One region of the Paenibacillus sp. V4I7 genome, then DNA from elsewhere that is predicted to be linked to it. Evidence: predicted binding sites of a transcription regulator. Region 1 holds the regulator's gene; each other region holds the start of a gene.
The links. The regulator LexA, encoded in region 1, represses DNA repair genes until DNA is damaged. The targets are predictions, from matches to a motif close to CGAACATATGTTCG.
Positions count from the first base shown of each region.

Region 2: a site for LexA is predicted at 1,321-1,334, ahead of QFZ80_RS28360 (YolD-like family protein). Genes of this name have one in related genera too.
Region 3: a site for LexA is predicted at 807-820, ahead of QFZ80_RS00525 (YhjD family protein). Genes of this name have one in related genera too.

Region 1 is NZ_JAUSZD010000002.1:2,315,166-2,317,371, reverse strand. It holds gene QFZ80_RS11590 (LysM peptidoglycan-binding domain-containing protein) at 129-536, opposite strand; gene lexA (transcriptional repressor LexA) at 685-1,302, shown strand; gene QFZ80_RS11580 (aminopeptidase) at 1,876-2,206, opposite strand, start outside.
Region 2 is NZ_JAUSZD010000002.1:6,052,386-6,054,591, reverse strand. It holds gene gdhA (NADP-specific glutamate dehydrogenase) at 1-216, opposite strand, end outside; gene QFZ80_RS28365 (DJ-1/PfpI family protein) at 600-1,160, opposite strand; gene QFZ80_RS28360 (YolD-like family protein) at 1,355-1,582, shown strand; gene QFZ80_RS28355 (SDR family NAD(P)-dependent oxidoreductase) at 2,036-2,206, shown strand, end outside.
Region 3 is NZ_JAUSZD010000001.1:108,471-110,676, forward strand. It holds gene QFZ80_RS00520 (DNA polymerase IV) at 1-423, opposite strand, end outside; gene QFZ80_RS00525 (YhjD family protein) at 420-788, opposite strand; gene QFZ80_RS00530 (hypothetical protein) at 1,170-1,865, shown strand; gene QFZ80_RS00535 (hypothetical protein) at 2,171-2,206, opposite strand, start outside.

The DNA.
Region 1 (2,206 bases):
GTCAAAAATTCAATATGAGTACTACTTTGCCATCCCTATTAAGGAATGTCAAGAGACAACAAAAAGAGGCATAGGAACAAGTCCAAGCCTCATCATATTTAGAGTCTATTAAAAATAGTAAAGTGAAATTACGGAAGCAATAAAACCTGTCCTTCTTTCAGGGAGCTGGTGGTTAAATGATTGATTGTCTTTAATTCATGCATATAGGAACGCACGTTCTCATCGCTTTTTTTATGTGCAGAAGCAATATCCCATAGTGTGTCTCCTCGTTGAATAACGACTTGATCTTGTACGACTGCTTTCGGAGAAATGTTAAAAGGCGTCACGGAAACTGGGGTTGTTGCGTTTGCAGCCCCTTCCCCTGCATAGGCTTGAACCATAGCACCAAATGAAAACACAGTACCAAGAATAACTGCTAATAGAATGAAGCGTACAATCGCTTTTGTATAACTAGAATTAAATGTCATCCCTTTGGATGTGCTAGCAGATCTATGAGGTGCGTGTGTTGTGTTAGTGTTTGAATAAGCCATATACATGAATGATCATCTCCCAAACATTTGTTCTGGTATTAGAATAACACGAACACATGTTTGAGTCAACCCTTTTTCTCGAACTTATGTTTGTACGAACTCGGGTTCTATGTTATACTTTGGGTAATGATTCCCAGTATTGGAGTGATAACTATTGAGTAAGATTTCGCAGCGTCAACAAGCTATATTGGAATTCATTAAGAATGAAGTGAAAGATAAGGGGTACCCGCCTTCCGTTAGAGAAATCGGCGAGGCAGTCGGACTAGCTTCTAGTTCAACTGTACATGGGCATTTGGAGCGTCTTGAGAAGAAAGGTATGATTCGTCGAGATCCTACTAAGCCTCGTGCTATTGAAATTCTAGGTCTTGATGGTGCTGAAACGCATTTTGCGGTTTCTGTAGCTCGCGTACCTCTCGTTGGTAAAGTAACTGCCGGTGTGCCTATTACAGCAACAGAGAACATTGAAGACTACTTTCCACTTCCTGTCAGCATGGTAGGAGACAATAATGTGTTCATGCTTAGCGTCATGGGTGACAGTATGATCGAAGCCGGTATTCATAACGGCGATTATGTCATCGTAAAGCAGCAGCAAACCGCTAATAACGGAGACATTGTTGTTGCAATGACGGAAGATGATGAAGCAACGGTGAAACGCTTTTACAAGGAAAAGGATCATATTCGTCTTCAACCGGAGAACTCTGCTTTGCAGCCTATCCTCTTGAAACATGTTACGATACTAGGCCGTGTCATTGGTTTGTTCCGGGATATGTAATAGCCCTACAGCCCTTATTCTACATACAATACCAATGAGAAAGGACCGAGAGGACAATAGTCCCTCGGTCCTTTTCTATGTAAACAGCCTTTGTCGTATGAAGCAATGATCAGATGGATCAACTCAATAACGTAGAGGAGCAACAGATCCAAATATGGATTATCAAAAGTTTATCATATGAACCTTGTTCCCTACTTAACCAAGAAGGTTGAAGCGGATTCAGATAAGAGTCTTAATAGACTTCTATTACGTCTTTTAGATCGCATTTTACCTAAATAGAAGCTCCTATAGACTACACTTAGACATAATCCTCTAGTTGCTTCAATATAAAGAAATGGGGCTGTCCCAAAAGTAAAATTTACTCTTGGACAGCCCCTTAAGCCCTATAGACCTTCTGGGACATTCGAATCGATATTCAGAACGGAAAGCATCCTTCCTATACACATCACAATTTTGGACGGATTAGAAGTCTCTAGAGACTTCTATCTTCCGTCTTCCTTCTTCTATCTGCTCACTATCCCCTTAAATAAAACCAGAAGTACTTCCAACTTAGAAATTAATCTAAAATTTCAACTAAAATGCAAGCGCCCAATTTCCATGACGGAAAATCGGTTCAACGGTACCATCACCACGGACACCATCGATCTCAAGATCAGCGGTCCCGATCATAAAATCCACATGAATCAAACTGGTGTTCCCACCTCGAGTTTTCAGCTCTTCACTTGATAAAGATACTCCATCCTGCAAGTTGATCGGGTAGCAGCTTCCTAAGGCCAGGTGGCAGGATGCATTCTCGTCAATGCCCGTGTTGTAGAAAATGCGATCTAGATTTGAGATCGGCGAATCAAAAGGTACGAGCGCAACTTCTCCCAAATACCGTGCGCCCTCATCCATATCGAGCAAC
Region 2 (2,206 bases), 3.7 Mb from region 1:
GCGGAAAGTGATTAAGCGCTCTGGTTCCACGATCCGCTCAAGAATACCGTATTTCATATACTTCGGATGCTTAGAGAGAACCGGGATCAGCGACTCTAAAATCTCCTTCACAGCTTGATGGAACTCATATTCATAAGGATTACGTTTGACTACGGTTTCGTATACGACGTGTACATATTCCCTTGCAACTGCCTCATTATCCACTTGAACAATCACAACCTCATCCACCTTCATAATCAGTTATAGTAAAATGTCTAATAGTATAGTTTTACCTTATCCTTGGCAATTGGGCAATTAAAATTTACATGTCATGTAAGCTTACTTTTTTGTGTTAATTAAGTGCTCATTTGGTATAAAATAACATGACATACATGCTGCACTACTAGGGGGTGAAGTTGGTGTGATTGAGGTGGGTAACAGGGCGCTTTCTGTCAGTTTGGCCTTATGGTCGCACTAGATTAGATGAGGACAAATTTTTGTAACATGACGGAAAATAATAGTTCAACATTAAAAGGGCTGCAGGGGCAGCCCTCGGTATTCGCTTACTTCTGGAGGCCAAGCGGTATTGCAAAAAATCGGAGGTATAGGATCAACCTAAGTTATTTGGAGAGTAGCTTCAAAAACTCACGCATGAAGCCTGGTAAATCCGGCCAAGCGTGACCAGTGACTAATTTACCATCCACATGAAGTAAATCTGTTGTATACAAAGCTCCGAGCTGCTCGACATCTAAACGACAAGCGTTATAGGCAGTCATGGTGCGGCCTTCAAAAAAGCGATTGTCTTTTAAAGCGGAGAATACCTGTGCAGCATGGCAAATAGCGCCGATTGGTTTATCAGCTTCAAGGAAGTGACGAATAATACGTGGAACATGTTCGTTCGAACGGATGTACTCTGGGGCTCTGCCTCCAGGAATGATTAAACCATCATATTGACTAGGATCTACATCAACGAAAGCGATGTGTGACGGCAGCAGATGCCCCGGTTTCTCTGTATAGGTCTCCCAATCGTCGATAAAATCGTGAACGACTGTACGAAGTACTTTCTTCGTCGGTGAAGCAATTATGGCCTCGTACCCTTCCTCTAATACACGAAAATAGGGGTAATAAACTTCTAGAACTTCTGCAGCATCACCAGTTAGAATTAAGATTCTCTTTGACATGGAATCACTCCTTGGAAATAGATGGTAACCCACCTATAATTATGAATAAACCTCGTTTCGTTGTAAACGGGTGGAATTTGATACGATTTGTCGAATCGAACGAATGAAGTATATCCCAAAGACTCTTTACCACTCATCCTACTAAAAGTATAATAAGATTAGAACGAATGTTCTGGGATTGGAGTTGAGTCATAATGAGTATTAGTAATCGTGAGAATAAAAAGATAGCCAACGTAATGGCTAATGCCTTACTTAGCCAGCAATTTATTATTGTAAAGATTTATAATGAGGCTGGGGATGGGCAAATTACAGGTCTAATAACCAAAATTGATCAAGAGATAAGAAGAGTAAAGTTATCCCACGAAAATGGTACGGATTGGGTAGCATTTGACGATATCTTGAATGTAGAATTGGTGGAATAATACTTAAGTTATACTTTGCTTTTTATTTGGCAATACTAGTGGTTATTGCGTTAAAAACGGAAAAGAAAGAAAACCTGTTTACCGGATAATGTTCGAATTAAAAATGTATCCATATTGGAATTGAAAATTGAATAAAGTATTGCCTGCAATATGGTTAATTTCTCTTTTCAGGTAAGACGCAAGAATGAAGAAGCTGAGATCAATGATCCAGCTTCTTTTTATTTTCTTCGGTGAAAATAAAGTCAGTAGCTTCATAAAAACCAGCGTATTCATCCCCTAAAATTGAAAGCAAAAGTGAATTTCGTAAAAGGTATACTGAAACGTGAGGGAGAAAAAAAGGTCTTCCTTGTACAAAAACAAACATTTAGTGATTGACCAATCAATAACAAGATGATATGATGATTTCAAGTTAGTGATTGATCAATAACAAATAACGAAATGAGGCCGATGAAAATGGAAAAAGCAATTGTAATTGGAGCAACGGGCGGGACGGGAGCAGCCATCACGGAAGAACTGGTCAAACGGGGGATACGTACTATTGCATTTGGGCGTTCGCGTCAGAAATTGGATCAGTTTGCTGGAAAGCTTGGAAATCCCGCGCACTTGACACTGGCCGTTGGAGAC
Region 3 (2,206 bases), on a different contig from region 1:
CCTAACCCCTGTCTGCTGCATTACTTGATTCTGAATCATTCTTGCAATTGTATCAGCATCGCCAAACTGATTAATAGAACCTGTCACGTCAAGCCAACTTTCATCTATGGAAAATATTTCCACTAGGTCGGTGAATTCTTGATATATGCGCGTAATTTGCATGGAAACGTCGATGTAATGTTGCATGCGCGGCTTCATTACAATAAGCTCCGGGCACTTACCTAATGCCTCGCCAAGCCGATCCGCGGTCGTAACGCCAAAACTCTTTGCGATCGGACAAGCAGCTAAAATTATTCCGCTGCGCCGTTCAACAGAGCCTGCAACAGCTACGGGTCGATAACGAATATTCGGGTGATCTGCCTTTTCGACTGAGGCATAAAAAGACATGCCATCCGCGAGCATTATAACTTTTTGATCCTTCATAGTCGGCTCCGCAAATCTGAAAGAGTGGTCATGAGCTCTGCTTTTACTAAACTGCGGAGCATGCTGAAATGATGCACATATCCACGTATTTTATACTCAACGTCTATACCTGATTTACCCGGCGTTGTGCTAAGTATTTTAATTCCGCGTTGTCGCATCTTTTGCTTAATCTCCTGAATAACTCGATATATTGTGCCTTCGATATCCTGTAAATAATGAATTACATGGTTGTAAATGATACGATCTTCAAATGCCTTCATTTCGTTCATGTCACGAGTAAGCATGTCAAGCAGAATAGGAAGGAGCGTATATTCTTTGACGAGTTGTAAATCATCGTTTGTAATAGCCTGTTCGTCTAATGACATATTTCCACCACCATAATAAGAACATTTGTTTGTATCTTATTATATAACGAAGACGGTTTGTCTATGCAAGTTAAATTTTTGGAAATGCTGAATGCATTTACATTCTCTTTGATAACGGCGGCCTCGAGGGATAGATGGAAGGTTCAGCATCACTCGAATCTCTGGTTTTAAGTGGTATCTAAAATCGGAGAACTAAGTAGCAGCCGCGTTGCCGCGAAGAATGAGAATGTAGTTTCCGCGGATTATATGTTTATGTATGAATTAATAGGTTAATATTAGAAATATATCTTAAATTGGGGGCGGGAAAGTTGTCATTCTCGTACTTGAAAAAGCAACCGCTAAGTTCTGTTGGCGCTGCTAAGGAAAAAGGGGTGTGTACATTTGAAACGATCACTCGATACTCTTGAACATGATCTTCAAGGAAAGATTTATCGACTAAGTAATGAAATATTAAATTTAGAGAAAACCCCTTTTCCTGCCGGCTTTGTATACGAACCGAATACTGTAGAAATGTCACAATTATTTAGTGAGGTTCGAGGTAACAATTCAATAAGCAAAGAGCAGTTTGTTGCCTATCTAATTAAAGAAAAGATGAAACTTCAGGAGATTCTAGTGTTGATTCAAAACTATAAAAACGATCCTACATTCATGGCTCCACATGTTCTCTGCGCAAAACCAAAGCTTGTTAGAAAAGACAGTTTTGAGAGGATTGGGTCACCGACACAATACATAGGGCATATCGTTAAAGACACTGGATATGTATCCAATTCGATTGTATTGGAATACCATCCAGAAGAAAGATTAGTTTATTTGAAACATACTTATAGAGGGAAAGTTAGAGATGAGGACGGTGGGTTTCTGCTATCAGAGGACGATTTTGCTACTTCCGTTCTTTCTCACATGCTCAGAATAGTGGATCCACACTTCAAAAAACAACAGATTCCTTTAAAAGATCTTACTGTTCTAGCAGTAGATGTTGATGATGTAGAATACATTTTGAATGTTGTGTCAGAGACCACTTCATATACTGTTGGAGTTAATAAAGAAAAAGTGTTATTTCAGGATGAAGACAGATAGCTTCAGCTAGAGATGTTGACTAAACATGAACAGAAAATAAATGACGAAAGATGAGCTGCAGCGCAGCGCGCTACAATTCTATTTTTTTGCATAATTCTCTCAGGTTAGTAAGGCATGCAACTCCAAGTTGTAGGTGATGCTTTCATGACCTTTGATTTTTTCGCTTTTCCGTAATCTTACAATCCACGCACGGAACCATTTTATTGATTATAATTAACATGCGGCTTGGAAGCACGTGATCAGCACAGATGCCACAGATCGAGATTCTGTGGCATCTGATGATAGATTAATGGTTTGTTTAATTTTTATCCAGCCAAATTATCCATTACCTGCGAACGCCA